2 regions of the Arthrobacter sp. 01L42 genome follow, and region 2 is predicted to be linked to the other one. Evidence: riboswitches for the same ligand, from Rfam matches in the RefSeq annotation. Region 2 holds a riboswitch; the other holds the start of a gene.

Region 1 (11,466 bases), on a different contig from region 2:
GGGAAGCGATCGCGGGCACGACGGAGCAATCGACTCGCGGCATTGGGGGTCGAAGACAGCGCCATCTCCGTCGTTATGGATGCAGCGAGTATTCCCACAGTTGACGTCCCTCGGGGGAAGATCCGTTGCATCGTTGGTCCATTCGGCATTGGGAAGTCAGAGGCGGCTGAGCAGTGGCATAGAACTCGATTCGAGGACTGCCTCCATAACCCGGACGCTCCGATCCCGGTGTGGCTCCACGTTCGCGACATCAACGGCAATCTCACTGCGGTCTTCGACAGAGAAGCGGGTAGTCAGACAGTGGCCGGCGCCCGAGGATTAGCGGTTGTTATCGATGGATTGGATGAGACAGATAGTTCGGCCGCCGAGAACATTTTGAACGATTCTCGCGTATTTCTTGCTAGCAGCCCACGTTCATCAGTCCTGCTAACTACACGTCCGGGTGTGGTCGGTATGCGCGATGGCGAGGAAGTTCCTGTCCCACCTCTGACGAACGAGGATGCAGCCAGCCTCGTTGACGCCGCATCTGGGGAATCACGCAATAGCTACTACCGGCTTCCGGGGCCCCTCAGGGAGAGTGTACGCCGACCGCTATTTGCCATCGCCGCGGGAAGGGCGCTAGCGGGCGGCGATGCGCCTCTTAGCGCTGCCGGCCTGTTGAGCCAGATAGTTGAGAAGGCCCTTCGGAGGGGGCAGGAGCGGACGCGAATTGAATCGCAGCATATAGTGGCCAATCTGACTGAGTTGGCCGTCCGGCTGACAAACGATCCGTCTGAAAGCCGCGTTCTCGATTACTCGACACGTGCAGTCGCGGAGGCATCACGCCTTGTTTCGGCGGACTCTGAAGGAGGGTGCCAGTTCAGTCTTGCCATTATCCAACAATGGTTCGCAGCTCAGGCCCTTATCAGCGATCCTGCTAGGGCAGAAGATGCTTTCCGCGACCAGGTGGCCTTTGGCCGATGGCGGTGGGCCATCGCGATCGTTATTGCCGCCGGATCGAATTCGAACGTGGACAGATTTCTAAGCCGTGCCATGATGTGCAATCCAGGCGCTGCTTCGTGGCTCCTGGATCAAGCAAGCGTCTCCTCTATTAGCCGTCCCGCCGCCGCGCCGCCGCCATTGATCGAAGTACAGTCTCGCCTTCTCAAATCCGGCCGCTCCTGGGCGGATGCGTTGGGACCGCTGGCTTCAAAGGTGCTCCCAGTTAACCCGCCAGAGCATGGTGGCCTCAGGCTGGGCGTTCGACTCGAGGCGGACGGCATCGCCTATTCATGGTCCAGGGAACCACAAGAATCGGATTCAACCACTACCTTGCCCACTTCGGTGCAACTCTTCGGGGCGGACGATGACAGTTGGTCGGGCATGACCTGGAAGAGATTCGGACACGACGCAGCTTGGCCTTGGAACTTCGTGCGATCCGACATCAACGAGAAATTAGAGACCACAATGCGCACGTCCGCGCTCCTCGGCGGTACATCCGGGGTGTGGGCGGACGAAGCCGCCTACAAGTTCTGCCGCGCTTGGGCTGATCAGCGCACGGTTTTCCACAAACCGATAGAGTGCGGCGGACTGATCCAGCTCCTCGACGGGCTATTGAAGGACGACCCGGATATCGTCATACAGGCACCCCGAGCCCCAGCCCTGGAGGCTAGGTGGTTGCGCGACTACCTAGGACAACAGCCGGGCGGCGTTCTGCATAGGCCCCTCCCAACACCGGATGTGCAGGCGCCAGACAGCGGATGGGTGTGGGGTGTCTATAGCCAAGAGCGCCTTCTAGAATACGCCGTGGAGCTGTATGGCAGAGCATGCCTAGCCTACGAAGAATTGTGTTCTCACACATTTCGGAAGTTCGATTGGGCCTTGTCACTACTTTCCCAGCGACCAATAAGTGTGGTCGGGGTGCTCAGAATTGGCCACAGGACCGGCTGGGACGGGGCGCCCGCCGTTAGCTTCCGGGTGCTTCCCACGAAACTCATGAAACAGGCCACTACGGATTCCCCGCATGACTGGATGATGTCGAGGACAGGACGCTGTGCCCTGAGGTTCGAGATCGAACAAGAGGAGTGGGGCTTCGAGCCAGAGATTGGAATCAGCAACGAGGCGCTCAACGAGTGGATGCAGACCGCCCGAGCATCGTCGCCATTCGTGCGTTTCTCCAGCGTTGGCTCTTTGCTAGAAACCAACCACGATAGAGCGTCGAGTGAAATCGCCCTGAATTGGCTTGCCGATGACCTGAAAGCAATTGGTATGTTCTCCGGCAACGCACGCATTGACTAACCCAGGTCCGCTGAGAGTTAGAGCGCCTTCCTATAGTGGGCGCCAGATTTCCTGCTCAGCAACATGAATGTCCTGCTGCGAAATTACGCCGGGTCCATCATCGGCGGTTGCAAAGACTTCTTGGATGCTTGCCCTGGTCGAACCGGCTGCACCGATTCGCCGTCTACGCCTCCCGCAGCACACCAACCGCGGCCACCAAATACGGCACCGGATCCGGGTCCGTCCCCGCGGCCCACTGCATCCAGGCCTCGAACGTCGCGCCGATCAGCGCTGCGCACAGATACCCCGCGATATCCTCGCGCACCCCGGCCGAAACCAGGTACGTCCGCGTCCTCTCCCGCTGCGGCACAAGGGACTCGTAGCTCCGGCTCGCCAGCTCGGGGTGTTCGGGGATCAGCCGGAGCCGGCCCCGCGTGACCGCCAGGTCCGGCAGAACAGAAACCTCGGCGACCGCAGCCTCGCGCAGGCCCGCCAGGACGTCGCTGTCGGCCCCGCCGGCAGCGCGGGCTGACTCCAGCACCCGGCCGGAGGCCTCGTCTACGGGCTTGCGGCCGCCGGCGGACGCATCGACGCCTTGGCGAACGTGGCCGGCATCATGGACAACTTCGCCCCGATCTACGAAGTGGACGACGACACCTGGGACCGCGTCTTCCGGATCAACGTCACCGCCCTCATGCGCCTGACCCGCGCGGTGGTGCCGCTGATGCTGGACGCCGGGACCGGCTCCGTGGTCAACGTCGCCTCCGAGGCCGGCCTGCGCGGGTCCGCCGCCGGCGCCGCCTACACCGCGTCCAAGCACGCCGTCGTGGGCCTGACCAAGAACTCGGCCGCGATGTACGGGCCGAAGGGCCTGCGCTTCAACGCCGTGGCCCCCGGCCCCACCATCACCAACATCGTGGCCACCTGGGGATCCCAGCTCGCGGCCGAACGCCTCGGCCCGCTGATGCAGGCCACCGTCCCCACCCCCGCCACCGCCGCGCAGCTCGCCGCGTCCATCACCTTCCTGCTCAGCGACGACGGCACCAACATCAACGGCGCCATCCTCGCCTCCGACGGCGGCTGGTCCGCGCTGTAGGGGAGCGGCACCCCACGCAAGCGGACGACGGCGGGAAGTCCCGCCGTCGTCCGCTGGATCGGGATCAAATCCGTGATTGCACCATCGGATCCGCTGGTGCAATCACGTCCACACATCGCGGGTGAGCCCGGATTTTACGTGGACGGGAAGGTGGGCACGTCCGGCCACCGGCGGGCGGCAATGGATTTGGCACCCAGCCCTGCCAACGCGATGACCAGAGCCAGCAAGATTTTGGGAGGTGCTCCGCCCGCGGGTCCAAGCGTTACCGCCAGGATTTGCCGACTCATCAACAGCATCTCCTGCAGGTCGCCAGCCAGGATACGAGTCCCCAGGACGTAGTTGACCGAGATGAACAGGGCGGGAACAAACCACAACAGGGCAAGGTTCACGGCCCACACCGCGGTCCGCCGCGCAGGACGAAGGCCGCACCATGCCAGGGCGCCACCAACGAGGACGGCGGGAATCCAGAGAGCGATTGACGGCACTGCGACGGGGACGTTGATGTGCCCAACGAAGCCGACAACCCACTCCACCGTCCACGAAGCGAACGGCACCGCCACGAGTCCGGCGCCCAATGCCGCCAGGCTCCGGGTCCTTGAACAGAGCAGCAGGTGCGCCACGAGGGCAGCAGCGAGGGATGCGGTCACGCCCGCGAGCAGCCCGGCGAAGTACAGGCTCGCCATTGTTCCGCCCGCCAAGCCGCCGTCGAGCACTGTGAAGGACTGGACGGCAGCCGTGAACTGGACCACAAGAACGCCGGCTGCCGCGCACCACGTCACCAGTCGCCGTCGGGCGGGGGACCAGATGCGCACCGCGAGTCCGGCCGCTGCACCTCCTACGGTGAGGAGGGCTACGATCGTGGTGAGTTCGTACTGGCTTAGCGGCAGTAACGACACAGGCATCTGGTCTGGAACGACCTCTGCGCCCCACAAGTTCTGCAACGGGAGCTGTGCGCCGGATACCAGCCATGGGCCCAAGCCGAGCAATCCTGCGAGGATCCCGATCAGCCACCCCCAAGCGGCATCCCCGGCGGGAGTCCTGCTTGGTGGTCTGCTGGGAGCTGCCTGTTCCATCGCTTGATCCGGAAGGCTCACGGAGGCTCCTTGCGTATGAGCGCTCTGGGAGGGACGCGCATGAAAATGTAAAGTATCCCGTTTAGAATAATGCACCGAATGGACTAACCCCCTGGGTCCGATCCACGAGGTGGACGACGACCTCTGGGACCGCGTGTTCCGGATCAACGACACGGCCCTCATGCGCCTCACCCACGCAAGCGGACGACGGCGAAGAGCTCCCGCCGTCGTCCGCGGGACAGCGACTCAATTGAAATAAATTTTGCATCCTGCCCGGGAACCGGATAAATTGTGAGCTGTGTCACCGACCAGTGGCACAGCTTATGATCTGCGGCGGGAGAGTCCTGCCGGTACGTTCAGCAGGCGCCGTAGGAGCAAATCCTCCCCAGGAATCTCTCAGGCCCACGTACCGCCGCGGCAAGGCAACTCTGGAAAGCAGTCCGGGCAACCGGGCTCACCGACGGTGCAAGTGGCGCGCTGCTATCAGCAGGGCAAAACGGAAACTCTCAGGTCCAATACAGAGCGGGGAGGAACCCGAATCATCGTGGCGTCTTGATGCCACCTGAATTATGGAGTTCCTCTCATGACGGTTCAATCGTCCCCGTCCACCTTCGCAGACCGCCACATCGGCGCCCGCCGCCAGGCCGACATCGACACCATGCTCAAGGCCGTCGGCTACGACAGCGTTGATGGCCTCGTTGACAACGCGGTCCCCGATTCCATCCGCCAGGAAAAGCCCCTCACCCTGGACAGCGCCCTCAGCGAAGTCCAGGTGCTGGCCGAACTGCGCAAGCTCGCCTACAAGAACAAGACGGCCGTGCAGATGATCGGCCAGGGCTACTACGACACCGTCACCCCGCCGGTGATCCGCCGCAACATCCTCGAAGCCCCCGCCTGGTACACCGCCTACACCCCGTACCAGCCGGAGATCTCCCAGGGCCGGCTCGAGGCGCTGCTGAACTTCCAGACCATGGTCCAGGACCTCACCGCGCTCCCGGTCGCCAATGCGTCCCTCCTGGACGAGGCCACCGCGGTTGCCGAGGCCGTGCTTCTCATGCGCCGCGCCAACAAAAACAAGTCCGCTGCCGGGGCCAAGACCGTCCTCGACGCCGACTGCCTCCCGCAGACCATTGCCATCGTCAGGGGCCGAGCGGAGGCGCTGGGCTTCGAGGTGCAGGTCGCTGACCTCTCCGCCGGTCTGCCCGACGGCGACATCAACGGTCTCGTCCTCCAGCAGCCGGGCGTCTCCGGCCGGGTGTGGGACCAGTCCGGCGTGATCGCGGAGGCCAAAGAACGCGGCGCACTGGTCACCGTGGCGGCGGATCTGCTTGCCCTGACCCTGATCACCCCTCCGGGCGAGCAGGGCGCGGACATCGCCGTCGGATCCACCCAGCGCCTGGGCGTGCCGCTGTTCTTCGGCGGCCCGCACGCCGCGTACATGGCGGTGCGCGAGGGCATGGAACGCACGCTCCCCGGCCGCATCGTCGGCGTCTCCAAGGACAACGCCGGTGTCCCGGCCTACCGCCTGGCCCTGCAGACCCGCGAGCAGCACATCCGCCGTGAGAAGGCCACGTCCAACATCTGCACCGCCCAGGCGCTGCTGGCCATCGTGTCCTCGTTTTACGCCGTTTACCACGGCCCCGACGGGCTGAAGGCGATCGCCCAGACCGTCCACAACAACACCCGCGCCCTTGCCGCCACGCTGAAGATCGTCGGCCGGGAACTGGTGAGCGACTCCTTCTTCGACACCCTCACGGTCCGCGTGCCCGGCAAGGCCGCCAAGGTCATCGCCGCCGCCGAGGCCCGGGGCATCAACCTGCGGCTCATCGACGCGGACACAGTTGGCGTGTCCGTCGATGAAACCACGACGCCGGAGGTCCTCTCCGCGGTCGTCGTCGCCTTTGGCGCCGGCCCGGTGGTGGAGGCCAAGGGCTTCGAACTGCCCGAGACGGTGCTGCGCACCTCCGACTTCCTGCAGCACCCGGTGTTCAACACGCACCGCTCCGAAACCCAGCTGCTGCGCTACATCCGCAAGCTCTCGGACCGCGACCTCGCCCTGGACCGCACCATGATCCCGCTGGGCTCCTGCACCATGAAGCTGAACGCCACGGCCGAGATGGAAGCCATCTCCTGGCCGGAGTTCGCCTCCATCCACCCGTTCGCGCCGGACTCCCAGACCGAGGGCTGGCGGGAACTCATCAGCGGCCTCGAAGCTGACCTCGCCGAAATCACGGGCTATGACCAGGTCTCCATCCAGCCGAACGCCGGCTCCCAGGGCGAGCTCGCCGGCCTGCTGGCCATCCGCGGCTACCACCACTCCCGCGGGGAGGCCCAGCGCAACGTCTGCCTGATCCCGGCCTCCGCGCACGGCACCAACGCCGCCTCCGCCGTGCTGGCCGGCATGAAGGTCGTGGTCGTGGCCACGGCTTCGGACGGCACGATCGACCACGCGGACCTGACGGCCAAGATCGAGCTGCACAAGGATGCGCTGTCCTGCATCATGATCACCTACCCGTCCACCCACGGTGTGTACGACACAGACGTCCGCGAGGTCTGCGACTCCGTGCATGCGGCCGGTGGGCAGGTCTACGTCGACGGCGCCAACCTCAACGCCCTCGTCGGGCTGGCCCAGCCGGGCAAGTTTGGCGGTGACGTCTCGCACCTGAACCTGCACAAGACCTTCTGCATCCCGCACGGCGGCGGCGGACCGGGCGTCGGCCCGGTCGCGGCCAAAGCCCACCTGGCGCCGTTCATGCCAGGGGACGCGAACAAGGTCGAACCGGGAAAGGGAGTTGCCATCTCCGCTTCGCGTTACGGATCCGCCGGTGTGCTGCCGATCTCCTGGGCGTACGTGAAGTTGATGGGCGGCCAGGGCCTCACCGAGGCCACCAAGTCCGCGCTGCTCGCGGCGAACTACATCGCATCCCGGCTGGATGAGCACTTCCCGGTTCTCTACACGGGGGAGAGCGGCCTGGTGGCGCACGAGTGCATCCTGGATTTGCGGGAACTCACGGCCAGGACCGGCGTCACCGCTGAGGACGTGGCCAAGCGCCTCATCGACTTCGGCTTCCACGCCCCCACGCTGTCCTTCCCCGTGGCGGGCACCCTCATGGTGGAGCCCACCGAGTCCGAGGACCTTGCGGAGATCGATCGCTTCATCGAGGCGATGATCACCATCCGCCAGGAGATCGACCAGGTCTCCAACGGCGATTTCACGGTGGAGAACTCCCCGCTGCGCAACGCACCCCACACGGCAGCCGCCGTCGTCAGCACCGACTGGACCCGCGAGTACCCGCGTGAGCAGGCCGCATTCCCCGTCCACACACTCAGGCAGGACAAGTACTTCCCGCCGGTCGGACGCATCGACGGCGCCGCCGGAGACCGCAACCTGGTCTGCTCCTGCCCGCCGCTTTCCGAATTCGAAAACTAAGGATCCCTGATGAGTGAGAACTACACCGCTCTCTACGAGCAGCACAAAAAGGCCGGCGCCTCCTTCACGGACTTCGGCGGCTGGCAGATGCCGCTGAAGTACAGCTCCGAACTCGCCGAGCACCACGCCGTCCGCAACGCCGCGGGCCTGTTCGACCTCTCCCACATGGGCGAAGTCTGGGTCACCGGCCCGGACGCCGCGGCGTTCCTCGACTACGCCCTGGCCGGGAAGCTGTCGGCCGTGGCCGTCGGCAAGGCGAAGTACTCGCTGATCTGCCAGGAAGACGGCGGCATCATCGATGACCTCATCTCCTACCGCCGCGGTGAGGACAAGTACCTGGTGGTCCCCAACGCAGGCAACGCCAAGGTCGTGGCCGCGGCACTGGCCGAAAGGGCCGGTTCTGCCCAAGAAGGCGGGTTCGACGTGACGGTGGAAGACGTTTCCGCCCAGATCTCGCTGATCGCCGTCCAGGGCCCGAACGCCGAAGCCATCCTGCTGACGCTGGTCCCGGCCGAGCAGCATGTCCTGGTCACCGAGCTGAAGTACTACGCTGCGGTTGAGGTTCAGATCAACGGACAAGATCTGCTCCTCGCCCGCACCGGTTACACCGGCGAGGACGGCTTCGAGATCTACATCTCGAACGAGGATGCGGCAGGTCTCTGGGAAGCACTGCTGGAAACCGGTGCCAGCCACGGGCTCATCCCGGCCGGCCTGGCCTGCCGTGACTCGCTGCGTTTGGAAGCCGGCATGCCGCTCTATGGCAACGAACTCTCCCGCGAAGGCAACCCATACGCAGCAGGCCTGGGCCCGGTCGTCTCGCTCGCCAAGGAGTCGGACTTCGTCGGCAAGGCCGCCCTGAGCGAGCTCAAGGCAGCCGGCGCAGGCTCCACGACCGGCCGCAAACTCGTCGGGCTCAAGGGCCTCGGACGCCGTGCCGCCCGCAGCCACTACCCGGTCCTCAAGGACGGCAACGTCGTCGGCGAAGTGACCTCCGGACAGCCCAGCCCCACCCTCGGCTACCCGGTCGCGATGGCCTACGTCGACATCGAACACGCCGCACCGGGCACAGCCCTGGACATTGACCTCCGCGGCAAGACGGAGCCTTTCGAAGTCGTCGCACTGCCGTTCTACAAGCGCCAAAAGTAGCCGGCCGCCGCTGGCTGAGCCTGCCGAAACCACATACGAACTTAAGGATTGAGATAAATGAGCAAAGTTGTAGCCGAACTGAAGTACTCCGCTGAACACGAGTGGGTTGCTGCCGACGGATCTGGCCCTGCAGGAATTGGGATTTCGGCCGTGGCCGCCGACGCCCTGGGCGACATCGTCTACGTGGACCTGCCCGAGGTCGGTTCCGCGGTGACCGCGGGGGAGACCTGCGGCGAGGTCGAGTCGACCAAGTCCGTCTCGGACCTCTACGCGCCGGTCACCGGCGAGGTGGTGGAGATCAATGACGCCGTCGTTTCCGATCCGGCGCTGATCAACAGCGATCCGTACGGGGCCGGCTGGCTGTTCAAGGTCGCCGTGACCGAAGAAGGCCCACTGATGTCGGCTGAAGAGTACGCGTCCAAGAACGGCGGCGAGCTGTGAGCGCCGCGACGGGTACCGTCGCGTTTGAGCAGGTCGTTTCTCCGAGCCTGGACGCGGAGCTGTCCGTGCTGGATCCGGAGATCGCCGCGAAGATCGACGCCGAACTCACCCGGCAGCGTGACGGTTTGGAGATGATCGCCTCGGAGAACCACACCGCCAAGGCTGTGATGCAGGCGCAGGGTTCGGTGTTGACGAACAAGTATGCCGAGGGCTACCCGGGCAAGCGCTATTACGGTGGCTGCGAGCACGTTGACGTTGTGGAGCAGCTCGCGATCGACCGGGTCAAGGCCCTGTTCGGCGCCGAGTACGCCAACGTGCAGCCGCACTCCGGCGCGCAGGCCAACGCCTCCGTGATGCACGCCCTGATCCGTCCGGGCGACACCATCATGGGCCTGAACCTGGCGCACGGCGGGCACCTGACGCATGGCATGCGGATCAACTTCTCCGGCCGGCTCTACAACGTGATCCCGTACCAGGTCCGTGAGGAGGACCACCGGATCGACATGGCCGAGGTCGAGGCCCTGGCCCAGGAGCACAAGCCGGCGCTGATCGTGGCCGGCTGGTCCGCGTACGCCCGGCAGCTGGACTTCGCCGAGTTCCGCCGGATCGCCGACTCGGTGGGCGCTTACCTGATGGTGGACATGGCGCACTTCGCCGGCCTCGTCGCGGCCGGTCTGCACCCGTCCCCGGTCCCGCACGCGCACGTCACCACCTCCACGACGCACAAGACCCTGGCCGGTCCGCGCGGCGGCATCATCCTGTCCAACGACGCCGAGATCGCCAAGAAGATCAACTCGGCGGTGTTCCCCGGGCAGCAGGGCGGGCCGCTTGAGCACGTCATCGCCGGCAAAGCCGTGGCGTTCAAGATCGCCGGGTCCGAGGAGTTCAGGGAGCGCCAGGAGCGTGTCCTGGCCGGCGCCCGGATCCTCGCCGAGCGGCTGGTCCAGGACGACGTGACCGCGCAGGGGATCAACGTGATCTCCGGCGGCACCGACGTGCACCTGGTCCTGGTGGACCTGCGCGAGTGTGAGCTCAACGGGCAGGAAGCCGAGGACCGGCTGGCGGCGATCGACATCACGGTCAACCGCAACGCCGTGCCGTTCGATCCGCGTCCGCCGATGGTCACCTCCGGGCTGCGGATCGGCACCCCGGCGCTGGCGACCCGCGGTTTCGGCGAGGCGGCCTTCGCCGAGGTTGCCGACATCATCGCCGAGGCCCTGACCGCCGACGCCGGCGCGGACCTGTCCGGTCTCCGCACCCGGGTCCAGGCCCTCGCCGCCGCCCACCCGCTCTACCCCTCGGTTGCTAACCTCGCCTAGCGCTCAATGGGCGCATCATCGCACCGGTCCAGGGTCATTGGGGGGCCGGGACCGGTGCGGTGAGCCCCGCCTCTAGTCATTGACCATCATTCTCTTTCTCCGCGGAAGGTACGCATCATGGCAGTTGGAGTCTTCGACCTCTTTTCCATCGGAATAGGGCCATCCAGTTCCCACACCGTTGGCCCCATGCGGGCCGCCGCCGTGTTTGCTGAAGAACTCAAGCCCCTCGGCAAGCTGGCAGAGGCGGCGTCGCTCCGGGTGGACCTCTACGGCTCCCTCGCCGCGACCGGCCACGGCCACGGCACCATGACCGCCATTCTGCTCGGACTCGAGGGCTTCCACCCCGAGCAGATCCTCCCCGAGGAGGTCGAGGAGCGGCTCGCCGCGATCGCGAACACCGGCACCCTGCGGCTGGCCGGCTCGGTCGCCCTGCCGTACGGGGTGCAGGACATGGTCCTGCGCCCCCTGACCATCCTGCCCCGGCACACCAACGGCATGACCTTCACCGTCTCCGACGCCGAAGGCGAAGTCCTCCACCGCGCCACATTCTTCTCCGTCGGCGGCGGCTTCATTGTCCGCGAGGGCGAGGAGGACGCGGCACTGCAGGAACTCGCGGAATCCAAGAAGGAACTTCCCCTGCCGTTCCGCACGGCCGCCGAACTGCTGGAACACTGCCGGAAGACCTCGCTGAGCATCAGCGAGGTG
Region 2 (14,278 bases):
AACTTCGGGAATCAGCGTCTGTGAAAGGACAGCACCATGAACAACAGGCTGAACCGGCTGGTGGTGCCCATCGGCATCGTGGGGATCGTGCTCCTGCTGGTGGTTCCCGTTCCCGCGCCGCTGCTCGACTTCCTCATCGTCTGCAACATCCTGCTGGCACTGCTGGTCCTGCTGACCAGCATGTTCGTCAAAAAACCGCTGGATTTCTCGGTGTTCCCGTCCCTGCTGCTGGTGGCCACGCTGTTCCGGCTCGGCCTCAACGTCGCCTCAACCCGCCTGGTCCTGGGCAACGGATACGCCGGGCAGGTCATTGAAGCCTTCGGCAAGGTGACGGTCGGCGGCTCCATGATCATCGGCGCCGTCGTGTTCCTCATCCTCGTGGTGATCCAGTTCGTCGTGGTCACCAAGGGCGCCGAGCGCGTGGCCGAGGTGGGCGCGCGCTTCACCCTCGACGCCATGCCCGGCAAGCAGATGGCGATCGACGCCGACCTCAACGCCGGCCTCCTCACCGACACCCAGGCCAGGGAGCGGCGGGCCGAAGTCTCTGCCGAGGCCGACTTCTACGGTGCCATGGACGGCGCCTCGAAGTTCGTCAAGGGCGACGCCATCGCGGGCATCATCATTATCATCATCAACTTCGTCGGCGGCATCGCCATCGGCATGGTCCAGCGCGGCCTGGAAATCGGCGACGCCCTGAACACCTACGGCCTGCTGACCATGGGCGACGGGCTCGTCACCCAGATCCCGGCACTGCTCATGGCCGTCTCCACCGGCATGATCGTGACCCGGTCCAACGCCGAGTCCGACATGGGGCGGACGGCCTCCACCCAGCTGCTGCAGTCACCGAACGCCCTCATGATCGCCGGCGTCGCCGCCGTCGCCATGGCACTGATCCCCGGCATGCCCCCGATTCCGTTCGTCGTCGTAGGCGCCGGCCTGTTCATCGCCTCCCGCCGGACCGCGGCAAGCCAACAGCTGGCGGAAACGGCCCGGGAGGCTGAGTCGACCGCGCTGAACTTCCCGGAACAGGATCCGAACGAGAAGCTGCTGGAAGACATGCGCATCCACCCCGTGGAGATCCTGCTCGCACCTGACCTCGTGGATATGGTCTCCGGCGCCTCCGATGACCTCCTGGCCCGGGTCCGGTCCCTGCGGCACAAGATCGCCATGGAACTGGGCCTGGTCATCCCGCCGGTGCGCACCCGGGACAGTGTGGACCTGCCGCCGGCGACCTACGCCATCCGGATTGCCGGCGTGGAAGCCGGCCGCGGCACGGCCCCCAGCGGCCAGATGCTCGCCCTGGGCGAGAACCTGGACTCGCTCCCGGGCCCGGCGATGATCGAACCCGTATTTGGGCTCGCCGGGAAATGGATTCCGGGGGAGATGCGCCACAACGCCGAGATGACAGGTGCCACAGTGATCGACCGGGTCTCCGTCCTGGTCACCCACCTGTCCTCGATCGTCGCGGCGAACGCTGCCCGGCTGCTGTCCCGCGAGGATGTCCGGGTGCTGACCGAGGGCGTGCGCAAGCAGAGCCCCTCCGCCGTCGACGAACTGACCCCGGCCCTGCTCTCCCTCGCCGAGCTGCAGCGCGTCCTCCAGGGCCTGCTGGATGAGCAGGTGCCCATCAACGACCTCGCCCGGATCTATGAGGCCCTCACGCTCCGCGCCAAGATTTCCACGGATCCGGAATCGCTTGTGGAAGCCGCCCGGCAGGCCCTGGGCCCCGCCCTCACGGCCAAGTTCATGGACGGCGAGGTGCTCAACGTCATCATGATCGACCCCGTCCTGGAACAACACATGCTCGAGGACATGCGGCCCGCGGAGGGCGGCAGCCAGATCGTCATGGGGCAGGAACGGCTCGACGCCGTCCTGCGCTCGGTGCGGTCCGCCGTCGACGCCGCGGCCGCCGCCAACCGCCAGGCCGTGCTTGTCTGTGCACCCGCGCTCCGGCCCGCCATCTACCGCCTCGTCGGGGCGCAGCCGGGATCCGTGCCCGTGTTGTCCTACCGCGAGGTGACCTCCGCCAACGTCCGGATCGAAACAGTAGGAGTGGTGCGCCATGCCGAACCGCTATCGGCTTAAGGGAGCCTCGCTCGAGGAAATCCGCCGCAAGGCGGAACAGCTGTACGGTCCGGCGGCCCGGATCGTGTCCGCCGAACGCGTCAGCAGCCCCGGAATCGCCGGCCTCTTCGCCCAGGACCGCTACGAGGCCATGATCGAGCTCCAGTCCAAACACGAGGTCGTCACCGGCGAGGTAGTGCCTGACGCCGACATCCTGGCCGGGGCCGACTCCGGCCCGGCGACTGGTGGTCCCGCCGGGGAGACCGCCGCCGGGGCGGCTTCCGCGGGCACTGTTCCGGGCACTGTTCCGGGCACCGTTCCGGGCGCCGGGACCCCCGCCGGGAAGTACGACGCCGGAGCCGCGGCGGCAGCACCGGCCCCGCCGGCGGCCCGGACCGCAGCGCAGGCGGGCCCGGCCGGAGGGCCGGCACGGCCCGCCGCCCCGACCCATCACCTGCAGGGCGCCGCCATCGCCGCACTCCTGGAGGAGGCGGACGCCGCCGAGCTGAGCCTGCACCGGCCCGCTCCTGCCGGTGTGTCCACCGAATCGCGGGACTTCGCCGAGCTGCTGGAACAGCTCGGTACCGGGCTCCGGACCCCCACAGATCCGCCCGCCGCAGCGCCCGCCGCCGACGTCGGGAGCCCCGCGCACCCGGCGGCGGCCGTTGCCGGCGCCGTCGTGCACCCGTCCGCCGTCGGGAGCCCCGCGCACCCGTCCGCCGTCGGGAGCCCCGCGCACCCGGCCGCCGTCGCGCCGGGCAACGCTGCGGGTGCCCCGGCTCCGGGTCCGCTGACCGGCGTCGGCGATCTCGTGCTCCTGATCGGGCTGGGGGAGGACGCGATGGATACCGCCCTGGCCATGTCCATGGCCTCCGGAGGTGCCGATGTGCGCACCGCCGGTGAGCTCTCCGCCTATGGCCACCTGCACGTCGACGGACGCCAAAGTGCCACGGCCGCGCGCGCCCATGCCGTGGTGACGGAGCGCACCGTCCTGGTGGCGTTCGGACTGGGCAAAGCCCGCAACGCCCTGGCCCGGGTGCCGTCCGTGGCGGCGCTCTCCGCCGACCAGGTCTGGGTTGTGGTCGATGCCGGACGCAAGCACGAGGACACGGCGCGCTGGGTCGGCGTGCTGTCCGCCCAGCTCAACGTGACCGCGGTGGCGGTGGTCGGCGCCTCGGAGACCGGGTCGCCTGAAAGCGTCAATGGCCTGGGACTGCCCGTCGGCTGGATCGACGGGCGCCCCGCCGGGCCCGAACCGACATGGCAGAACCGGCGGGAATCGTACGATGCTCCCCGGACTGAAGGGTAGATTGAGAGGATGCTGGTACTTACACGCAAGCCGGGCGAACAGATCATGATCGGCGACGGCATCGTCATCACTGTTCTGGAAGGCCGCGGCGACGGTGTTCGGATAGGCATTGAGGCGCCCCGCGGTGTGCCGATCCAGCGCCGGGAAGTCATCGAAGCCATAGCGGCGGCGAACCTCGCGGCGGCGGAAGCGGGCCCGGACGCCGAGGAAGCGCTGCGCGGCCTCATGCCGCCGCGCGCCACTCCCGCCGACGGCTGAGGACCCGCACCGGATCAGACATGGTCCCCGCCGAGATACTGGGCCAGGAGCGGCTGGGCTGAACGCCGGAGCACGGCGAGGGACCGCTCCAGGTTTCCTCCCATGGTCAGCTGGTCCAGAAGCCCGGCCGTGCCCGCCGGGCCGGCGCGTCCCGGCATCGGGAGGCTCCGCAGCGCGTCCTCATTCACGCGGGAAGCCTCGCCCAGCCGGGCCAGGAGTGCGTGCAGGGCGTCCAGATGCTCGCGCAGGATCTCGGGCCAGGGCCCGGCGGGAGCGGCCGCAATCAGTTCGACGAGCGTGGTCTGTGCCGGCAGGCCCCATTGGGCCGCCACGGCAGCAGACTCGACGCTCCGGGCCAGGGCTTCGAAGCGCAGGCGGTCCAGCACGGTTTCAATCTCGGAGGCCATGAAGCTCAGCCATTCCAGATTCCCGGCCACGACGTGCAGGCGCTGCGTTTCCAGCCTGAAGAGGAGTAGCTCCAGCTGCCGCCGCTCCTGCCACAGTGCCGCGGAGAGATCACTTGCGCTCATGTGCCCCATTCTCTTTCCGCCCCGTGAATCACAGCTTCGGGGCGGTCACCGCATTTTTCACACAGCTTTTCCCTGAGGGTACACGCAGATCTTGGAACAGGTGATAGGTTTCCTCCATGGGTGCTGCGCCCTACTTGCGAACGCTGACTCCAATGGGGGGAGCACCGGTCGGTTTTGGGTGCGGCTCTCGGCGTTTTAAGGGTCGAGGACCCTTCGGATCCGGTCTCATGGGGGGACACAGTATTGAATCGCGTGGAACGCAACGAGATGGTCACGCAGCACCTTCCGCTGGTGGGGTATCTCGTCTCAGATTTGTGCTCGAAGGCGTCACACCTTTCTCGCGATGACTTGGCGTCAGCCGGCGCTATTGCCTTGATTACCTCGGCCGATTCGTTCGATCCAGGCCTCGGGGTGCCGTTCGGCGCTTTCGCGCGCCGGCGTATCCTTGGCGCCTTCGCAGACGAGATGCGGGCCAGCGACTGGGCCACCCGATCCGCCCGCCGCCGGATCAAGGAAACCATGTCCGTGCAGGAAACCCTGGCGTCCGCCCTGGGCCGCACCCCCACAGTGGACGAGATCGCCTCTGCCCTGGGCGTCCAGCAGAGCGTTGTGGAGGCCGCGCTCGCGGATGCCTCGCGCACATTGACGCCCCTCGACGAGGCCGTGGTGGACACCCTGGCCGCCGAAACCCTCACCCCGGAACACTCCGTGCTCGCGGACGAACGGCTCCAGTACCTTCGGGCCGCCGTGAAATCCCTTCCGGAACGGATGCGCTACGTGGTGGAGGAGATCTATTTCGGAGACCGCACGGTCAAAGACCTGGCCGCGGAACTCGGGTCCACGCACGCAGCGGTGTCCCAGCAGCGTTCGGAAGCCATCCGGCTCATGCGCGACGGCCTGAGCGCCCACTACGCCGACGACCCCGAGCAGCCGTTCCAGCCCCAGTCCAGGATTACCCCGAGGCGGCGCAACGACTACCTCACCCAGCTGTCCGAATCCACCTCCGGCGGCATCACACGGGCCGTGTTCCCGCGTGGGCCCATCCTCAACGAGGCCGTCTAAACCGCCCCCAAAACGGTTAGTAAGCCGACTTAGTAAGCTGACCGAGAAATTCCTCCCAGAAGCGTCGCGGCCCGGCGCCGCGCTGCGGTAGCGTCGGAAGCATCGGCCGGGGTGCCAGCAATGGCATGCGCGGCCCGCACGGCACCGGTTCTATCGAGGAGGATTCATGAAAGCATCACCAACATTGACGACCAACCTGCAGGCAGTACTGGTGGACCTGATCGAACTCCACGTTCAGGGCAAGCAGGCACACTGGAACATCGTCGGGACCAACTTCAGGGACCTTCACCTCCAGCTGGATGAAATCATCGACGCCGCCCGGGGATTCGCGGATGACCTTGCCGAGCGCATGCGTGCCCTCCACGCCCTCCCGGACGGCCGAAGCTCCACGGTTTCCAAGTCCACCGCACTGGCCGAGTTCCCGAAGGGCCTGATCAACACGAAGGACGCCATCGAGCGGATTGTCGCCGCGCTTGAGGCGGCCGTCGGCACCATGCGCAAGGTCCATGACGAAGTGGACGAGGAAGATCCCACCACCGCGGATCTGCTGCACGAGTTCATCGCCAAGTTTGAGCAGTACGCCTGGATGGTGAATGCCGAGACCATGCGGGCCACTGCCAGCGTGACCACCCCGGACAGCAAGTAGGAACTGGCTCCCACCAGCCCCCCCAAAAAAACAGCAGCGTCCGGCGCCGGGTATCCTCCCGGCGCCGGACGCTGCTGTTTAAGGGCTGGACCCCCCTGGGTGCTGACGACTGCTGCTGACGACGGCGTGACGCTGACGGCGGCGTGACGCTGACGGCGGCCGCTGAGCCCTATTGGGCCTTCGGCACCGACCGCAGGACGACGGCGGCCAGGACGCAGGCCCCGGACATCAGGACCAGTGCAATGGACGCAGTGACGTGCACGCCCGAGTCGAAGGCGGTGCGCGCGGCCGCCGTCACCGCCTCGGCCAGGGGCGCCGGAAGCATCCGGGCCAGATCCACAGCGCCGGCCAGGGTTTCACCGGCCTGGCTGGTGGCCGCCGCCGGGGCGAGTTCGGACACGCCCGCGGGAAGCCGGAGATTGCCCTGGTAGGAGGCCGTCAGGATTGAGCCGAGAATCGCCGTACCCAGCAGGGACCCCACTTCGTAGCCGGTCTCGGAGATAGCGGCGGCTGCCCCTGCCTTATCGGCGGGCGCCGCGCCCAGGATCAGGTCATTGGAGATCGTCTCCGCGGCCCCCACCCCCAGGCAGAGCACCAGCAGGGCGGCAAGGAGCAGCGACGGGCCCTGGCTGTGGTCGCCGAATGCCACCACGAAATAGCCCGCCGCGCTCAGCAGCAGGCCGCCGGCCACCACAAAGCCGGGCCGCACCTTGCGCACCAGCGGGACCACGAGCAGCCCCGCTACAACCGTGGCGATGAGGGCCGGGACCATGGCGACGCCGGAGGCCGAGGGGGACTGGCCCTCCAGCAGCTGCAGGTGCTGGGCCAGGAAGAGAATGAAGCCGTTGAAGGAGAACAGTGCCAGGACGTTGGCCACAATGGCCGTACTGAAGATCCGGTTGCCAAACAGGCTGACGTCGAGCATCGGCGCGGTGCTGTGGTCTGTCCTGTGGATACGGGCAAGCGCGCGTTGCCGCCGGATGAACACATAGCCCATGAGCAGGCCGGTTCCGATGCTCGCGAAGGCCTCGGGAGCCGGCCCGTGGGTGGCAAGGGCTTTGATCCCGTAGACCACCGGCACCATGACCAGCAGGGACAGGGCAATGCTGGGCACGTCCACCCGGCCCGGCTTCGGATCGCGGGATTCCGGGATCAGGGCCGGCCCGAGCAGCAGCAGCGGCAGGATGATCGGCACCGCGACCAGCAGGACGGCGCCCCACCAGAAGTGTTCCACCAGCCAGCCGCCGACAATCGGGCCGAGGGCGGCGCCGCCGGAGAAGCCGGCGGCCCAGATTGCCACCGCCAGCCTGCGCCGGTTGGGCTGCGGAAAGATGTTCCGGATCAGCGACAGCGTGGATGGCATCAGCATGGCGCCGAACAGGCCAAGCCCGGCGCGGCCGGCGATCAGCCATTCCGCACTCGGCGCGAACGCCGTCACGGCGGACACCGCGGCAAAGCCTGCGCTGCCCACGAACAGCAGCCGGCGCCGGCCGATCCTGTCGCCCAGGGAACCCATCGCGACCAGGAGTCCGGCCAGGACCAGGGGGTAGGCGTCGACGATCCAGAGCAGTTCGACGCCGGAGGCGGTCAGGCTGCTGGCGATGGCCGGCAGGGCGAACGTGAGCGCGGTGTTGTCCACGGCCACGAGCAGGACGGGGAACATCAGCAGGGCCAGCGCCACCCAGTCACGCCACGGTGCCCGGGGCCCGGTGGCCGCAGGAGTGCTGGTGGCTACGGTGATCGATGAAATGCTCATGAGAATAACTGTACCGTCTGGACGGTACAGTTAAGAAATGCGCGCGCGGACAGGCATGATGGGAGGCATGCCCAGGAAACCCGTCGCCCGCGAGGCCGTCCTCGATGCCTTCGAATCCCTGCTCATCGAAGTCGGTGAACGCGCCGCGACGCTGGACGCCGTCGCGCGCCGGGCCGGCGTCTCCAAGGGCGGCCTGCTCTACCATTTCCCGACCAAAGAGGCCATGATCGCGGTCCTGCTGGAACGGCTGGACCGGCTTCTGGCTGCGGATGTTGCGGCCATGGCGGCAGCCCCGGAAGGGGCGGCGGCGTACTTCATCAAGTCCTCGGTGTGGGCGGACACGCCCATGGACCGGGTCTTCGTGGCGGCTACGCGGCTCGCCGAGGTGGCGCACGGGGAAACCCTCCGCCGCTTCGCCGCCGGCCAGGCGAGCTGGCTGGAACTGCTGGCGGCCGACGTCGGGCCCGCCATGGCGAAGGCCGTCCTGTGCATGGGGGACGGGCTGTACTTCAACGCCATGCTGGCGCGGGGTCCCGGCGGGCCGCCGCCGGAAGTCGAGGCGGACGTCCAGAGCCTCCTGGCCGCCGTCGAGCGCCTGCGCGGCTGAAGCCCACACCCACACCCACCCCTACTCCCCGCCGACCCCCCCTTACTCCCCGCCGAATTCGCCGGAAGCGTTCGAGTACGCCGGAAAGTTGCGGCGACTCCGGGCGTTTCCGGCGAAATCGCGCCGCCGGATTGGCCGCCGGGTGGCTCGTGGCCCGTAACCTGGGTCCGCCGCCGGGAGGGAGTTTGCGGACGCGCGCTCGGCATAGGACAATGAGAGCTGTGACTGTTGTCACCCCCGATTGAACACCCAATTAAATACGCCTTTGATCTGCGGCGGGAGAGTCCTGCAAGTAGGTACAAGCAGGCGCCGTAGGAGCAAACCCTCCCCAGGAATCTCTCAGGCCCATGTACCGCCGCGGCAAGGCATCTCTGGAAAGTAGCAGGCGTGTCCCGGACATGCTGTGCTCACCGACGGTGCAAGCGGAGCCCTGAAACGCGGGCTGCGCGGAAACTCTCAGGTCCAATACAGAGCGGGGAGGAACCCGAATCAATGTGGCGTACCCTGCGCCGCCTGAGTTATGGAGTTCCTTGTGACTGTTACCCCAGCCTCCACGTCCTTCGTTGACCGGCATATCGGCGCGCGCCGCCAGGCCGACGTCGACGCCATGCTGAAGGCTGTCGGCTACGACACCGTCGACGCCCTGGTGGACACCGCCGTTCCGAAGGACATCCGCCAGGACGCCGACCTCGCGCTCGCCGCGGCCCTGAGCGAGGTCGAAGTCCTCGCCGAGCTGCGCAAGCTGGCGTCGAAGAACAAAACCGCCGTGCAGATGATCGGGCAGGGCTACTACGACACGCTCACCCCGCCGGTGATCCGCCGCAACATCCTCGAAGCCCCGGCCTGGTACACCGCGTACACGCCCTACCAGCCGGAGATCTCGCAGGGCCGGCTCGAGGCGCTGCTGAACTTCCAGACCATGGTCCAGGACCTCGTCGGCCTGCCGATCGCCAACGCCTCCCTGCTGGATGAAGCCACCGCCGTGGCCGAGGCCGTGCTGATGATGCGCCGCGCGAATAAGAACAAGACGGCGCACGACGGCAAGACCGTCCTCGACGCCGACTGCCTGCCCCAGACCATCGCGATCGTCAAGGGCCGAGCGGAGGCGCTGGGCTTCGAGGTCGAGGTCGCCGACCTCTCCAAGGGCCTGCCCGACGGCGTCATCAACGGCGTCGTCCTGCAGCAGCCGGGCGTCTCCGGCCGCGTGTTCGACCACACCGCCGTGATCGCCGACGCCAAGGAACGCGGCGCCCTCGTCACCGTCGCGGCAGATCTCCTCTCCCTGACCCTGATCACGTCCCCGGGCGAGCAGGGCGCTGACATCGCCGTCGGATCCGCCCAGCGCTTCGGCGTGCCGCTGTTCTTCGGCGGACCGCACGCTGCCTACATGGCCGTCCAGAAGGGGCTCGAGCGCTCCATGCCCGGCCGCCTCGTGGGTGTCTCCAAGGACAACGCCGGCGTTCCCGCCTACCGCCTGGCCCTGCAGACCCGCGAGCAGCATATCCGCCGCGAGAAAGCCACCTCCAACATCTGCACCGCCCAGGCCCTGCTGGCCATCGTGGCTTCCTTCTACGCCGTCTACCACGGCCCGGACGGGCTGAAGGCAATCGCCCAGTCGGTCCACGTCCACGCGAAGACCATCGCCGCCTCCCTGAAGGCCGCCGGCCTGGATGTGCTGCACACCTCCTTCTTCGACACCATCACCGTCTCCGTGCCGGGCCGGGCAGCTGAGATCATCGCGGCAGCCGACGCCAAGGGCGTCAACCTGCGCGCCATCGACGCCGACACCGTCGGCATCTCCGCCGACGAGGCCACGACGGTTGCCGTCGTCGCCGACGTCATAGCCGCGTTCGGCGCGTCCGTGACTGCCGCGGCTGCAGGCACGGACACTGCGTTCGGCCTGGACCCCGCCGTCGAGCGCACCTCCGACTACCTGCAGCACCCGGTGTTCAACACGCACCGTTCCGAGACCCAGTTGCTGCGCTACATCCGTCGCCTCTCGGACCGCGACCTTGCCCTGGACCGGACCATGATCCCGCTGGGCTCGTGCACCATGAAGCTGAACGCCACCGCCGAGATGGAAGCCATCTCCTGGCCGGAGTTCGCCTCCATCCACCCGTTCGCCCCGGAATCCCAGACCGCCGGCTGGCGTGAACTGATCGAGGACCTCGAAGGCCAGCTGACCGAGATCACCGGCTACGACCAGGTCTCCATCCAGCCCAACGCCGGTTCCCAGGGCGAGCTCGCCGGGCTGCTGGCGATCCGCGGCTACCACCTCTCCCGCGGGGAGGCCCAGCGCAACGTCTGCCTGATCCCGGCCTCCGCGCACGGCACCAACGCCGCCTCCGCCGTGCTGGCCGGCATGAAGGTCGTGGTCGTGGCCACGGCTTCGGACGGCACGATCGACCACGCGGACCTGACCGCCAAGATCGAGCTGCACAAGGACGCGCTGTCCTGCATCATGATCACCTACCCGTCCACGCACGGGGTGTACGACGCCGATGTCCGCGAGGTATGCGACGCGGTCCACGCCGCCGGCGGCCAGGTCTACATCGACGGCGCCAACCTCAACGCCCTGGTCGGGCTGGCCCAGCCCGGCATGTTCGGCGGCGACGTCTCGCACCTGAACCTGCACAAGACCTTCTGCATCCCGCACGGCGGCGGCGGACCGGGCGTCGGCCCGGTCGCGGCCAAGGCGCACCTGGCCCCGTTCATGCCGGGCAACGCTGCTGATCCCGCCAACGGCGCCGACGGCACCCCGATCTCCGCCTCCCGCTACGGCTCGGCCGGCGTGCTGCCGATCTCCTGGGCCTACGTGAAGCTGATGGGCGGCCGCGGCCTCACCGAGGCGACCAAGTCCGCGCTGCTCGCGGCGAACTACATCGCGGCCCGCCTCAACGACTCCTTCCCGGTGCTCTACACCGGCGAAGGCGGCCTGGTGGCCCACGAGTGCATCCTGGACCTGCGCGAACTCACGGCCAAGACCGGCGTGACCGCCGAGGACGTGGCCAAGCGCCTGATCGACTACGGCTTCCACGCCCCCACCCTGGCGTTCCCGGTGGCCGGCACCCTGATGGTGGAGCCCACCGAATCCGAGGACCTGGGCGAGATCGACCGCTTCATCACGGCCATGGTCGCCATCCGCGCCGAGATCGACCAGGTGGCCAACGGCGATTTCACCGTGGAGCACAGCCCGCTGCGCAACGCCCCGCACACCGCCGCTGCCGTGATCAGCACCGACTGGACCCGCGAGTACCCGCGTGAGCAGGCCGTCTTCCCGGTCCACACGCTCAAGCAGGACAAGTACTTCCCGCCCGTCGGCCGCATCGACGGCGCAGCCGGGGACCGCAACCTGATCTGCTCGTGCCCTCCCCTCGAGGCCTTCGAAGAAGACACAGCAGTCCACTCCGACGACTCCGCCAACTCCGCCTCTGACAACTAGGGACAGCCAACGATGACTGAGAACTACACGGCTCTGTACGAAGAGCACAAGAAGCTCGGCGCCTCCTTCACGGACTTCGGCGGTTGGCAGATGCCGCTGAAGTACAGCTCGGAACTAGCCGAGCACCACGCCGTCCGCAAGTCCGCGGGCCTGTTCGACCTCTCCCACATGGGCGAAGTCTGGGTCACCGGCCCCGACGCCGCAGCCTTCCTGGACTACGCCCTGGTCGGCAAGATCTCGGCGATGGCCATCGGCAAGGCCAAGTACTCGCTGATCTGCAACGAGGACGGCGGCATCATCGATGACCTCATCACCTACCGCCGCGGCGACCAGAAATTCCTTGTGGTCCCCAATGCGGGCAACGCGAAGGTCGTCGCCGCGGCCCTGGCCGAGCGCGTCGGTTCCGGAAAGGACGGCGGATTCGACGTCACCGTCCAGGACGCCTCTGCTGAGACCTCGCTGATCGCCGTGCAGGGACCCAAGGCCCAGGAGATCCTGCTGCGCCTGGTCCCCGCCGCGCAGCACGAGCTCGTCACCGGCCTGAAGTACTACGCCGCCGTGGACGTCCCGTTCATGTTCGCTGGAGCCAGCCAGGACCTCCTGCTGGCCCGCACCGGCTACACCGGCGAAGACGGCTTCGAGATCTTTGTCGCGAACGACGCCGCCGCCGCCCTCTGGCAGGCGCTCGTCGCCATCGCAGAGGACGGCGAGCTGACCCCCGCCGGGCTCGCGTCCCGCGATTCGCTCCGTCTCGAGGCCGGCATGCCGCTTTACGGCAACGAGCTCTCCCTGGAGGGCGATCCGTTCGCCGCCGGCCTGGGCCCCGTCGTCGCCCTGTCCAAGGAAGGCGACTTCATCGGCAAGGCCGCCTTGGCCGCCAAGAAGGAAACCGGCGCCGGCGCCACGACGGGCCGCAAGCTCGTCGGGCTCAAGGGCCTCGGGCGCCGGGCCGGCCGCGGCCACTACCCGGTCCTCAAGGACGGCAACGTCGTCGGCGAAGTCACCTCCGGCCAGCCCAGCCCGAGCCTCGGCTACCCGGTCGCGATGGCCTATGTCGACGTCGAATTCACTGAGCCCGGCACCGCACTGGACATCGACCTCCGCGGCAAGGCCGAACCCTTCGAAGTTGTCGCACTGCCTTTCTACAAGCGCCAAAAGTAGCCGAAGCTGTCCCGGGGGCTGCGTGACTGTGGTTGCGTCAGCCCGTCGGACCCGGCATCCTCTGCATGCTCGGTCGCGAAGACGCCCGCTGAGCGGACGTAACGCTCCCTTGGACGCATGCTCCCGGATGTCGGGCCCGAAGGGGCCCTGCAGCTCACCTCGGGTTCAACTCACCTCGAGTTCCAAGCGTCGTTTGGGGCGCCTTCGAAAGCCAAAAGTGCTGGGGGATGTACCGCCTGCCGCGGCTCTGGGTTGTCCCAAGCCCGATCATTGGGGGTTGAGCTTGATGACACCCTTGAAGCCTCGGAGCACCCCGGCTCTGGAAGATATCGAAAAGCCACTGTTTCTTCCGGGGAAACGGCTGGCCCCAAAAACTGAACTGAATAGCGGCGGGTGAGGGGATTCCGGAAGCGTGCGTCTAAGCGAGGGACGAGCGAGCACGCGGAGGAATTGCCTCATCCGCCACCCAACCCACCACAATTGTTGTGGCCCACGACTTTTCAAACGTAAAGGAAAAACACATGGCAAAAGTTGCCCCTGAACTGCAGTACTCCGACGAGCACGAGTGGGTTGCCCGCGAGGCCGGAAACGTTGTTTCCATTGGCATCTCCGCCGTCGCCACGGATGCCCTCGGCGACATCGTCTACGTTGACCTGCCGGAGGTCGGCTCCGCCGTGACCGCGGGGGAGACCTGCGGCGAGGTCGAGTCGACCAAGTCGGTCTCGGACCTGTACGCCCCGGTCACGGGCGAGGTCACCGAAATCAACCCCGCCGTCGTCGACGACCCCGCGCTGATCAACAGCGACCCGTACGGCGCCGGCTGGCTGTTCAAGGTCGCCGCCGAGTCCGACGGCCCGCTGCTTTCGGCCCAGGAGTACGCGTCCAAGAACGGTGGCGAGCTGTGAGCGGCGCATCGGCGGCCGCGGGCACACAGACGTTGGCGTTCGAGCAGGTCATCTCCGCGAGCCTGGACGCGGATCTCTCCAGCCTGGATCCGGAGATCGCGGCGAAGATCGACGACGAGCTGGCCCGCCAGCGTGACGGCCTGGAAATGATCGCCTCGGAGAACCACACCGCCAAAGCCGTGATGCAGGCCCAGGGTTCCGTGCTGACCAACAAGTACGCCGAAGGCTACCCGGGCAAGCGCTACTACGGCGGCTGCGAGCACGTCGACGTCGTCGAACAGCTCGCGATCGACCGCGTCAAGGCCCTGTTCGGCGCCGGGTACGCCAACGTGCAGCCGCACTCCGGCGCCCAGGCCAACGCCTCGGTCATGCACGCCCTGATCCGTCCCGGGGACACCATCATGGGCCTGAACCTGGCCCACGGCGGGCACCTGACCCACGGCATGAAGATCAACTTCTCCGGCCGGCTCTACAACGTCATTCCGTACCAGGTCCGTGAGGAGGACCACCGGATCGACATGGCCGAGGTCGAGGCCCT

The links. Region 2 has a riboswitch for glycine ahead of gcvP (aminomethyl-transferring glycine dehydrogenase). Riboswitches for the same ligand answer to the same signal wherever they lie in the genome.
Region 1: linked by a shared signal. The riboswitch ahead of gcvP (aminomethyl-transferring glycine dehydrogenase) and the one ahead of gcvP (aminomethyl-transferring glycine dehydrogenase) in region 2 are both predicted to bind glycine.

What each region holds. Positions count from the first base shown of each region.
Region 1 covers NZ_JBFTSL010000006.1:107,946-119,411, reverse strand. The annotation lists gene AC1DN2_RS06960 (hypothetical protein) at 727-2,277, shown strand; gene AC1DN2_RS06955 (hypothetical protein) at 2,441-2,797, opposite strand; partial or broken gene AC1DN2_RS06950 (SDR family oxidoreductase) at 2,822-3,352, shown strand; gene AC1DN2_RS06945 (hypothetical protein) at 3,487-4,254, opposite strand; glycine riboswitch at 4,750-4,847, shown strand; glycine riboswitch at 4,849-4,956, shown strand; gene gcvP (aminomethyl-transferring glycine dehydrogenase) at 5,009-7,855, shown strand; gene gcvT (glycine cleavage system aminomethyltransferase GcvT) at 7,865-9,001, shown strand; gene gcvH (glycine cleavage system protein GcvH) at 9,059-9,442, shown strand; gene glyA (serine hydroxymethyltransferase) at 9,439-10,761, shown strand; gene AC1DN2_RS06920 (L-serine ammonia-lyase) at 10,879-11,466, shown strand, end outside.
Region 2 covers NZ_JBFTSL010000026.1:2,220-16,497, reverse strand. The annotation lists gene AC1DN2_RS19085 (flagellar biosynthesis protein FlhA) at 37-2,085, shown strand; gene AC1DN2_RS19080 (hypothetical protein) at 2,063-3,373, shown strand; gene AC1DN2_RS19075 (carbon storage regulator) at 3,383-3,631, shown strand; gene flgN (flagellar export chaperone FlgN) at 3,646-4,161, opposite strand; gene AC1DN2_RS19065 (sigma-70 family RNA polymerase sigma factor) at 4,405-5,223, shown strand; gene AC1DN2_RS19060 (Dps family protein) at 5,390-5,869, shown strand; gene AC1DN2_RS19055 (MFS transporter) at 6,039-7,625, opposite strand; gene AC1DN2_RS19050 (TetR/AcrR family transcriptional regulator) at 7,693-8,232, shown strand; glycine riboswitch at 8,499-8,597, shown strand; glycine riboswitch at 8,599-8,713, shown strand; gene gcvP (aminomethyl-transferring glycine dehydrogenase) at 8,753-11,674, shown strand; gene gcvT (glycine cleavage system aminomethyltransferase GcvT) at 11,687-12,835, shown strand; gene gcvH (glycine cleavage system protein GcvH) at 13,357-13,740, shown strand; gene glyA (serine hydroxymethyltransferase) at 13,737-14,278, shown strand, end outside.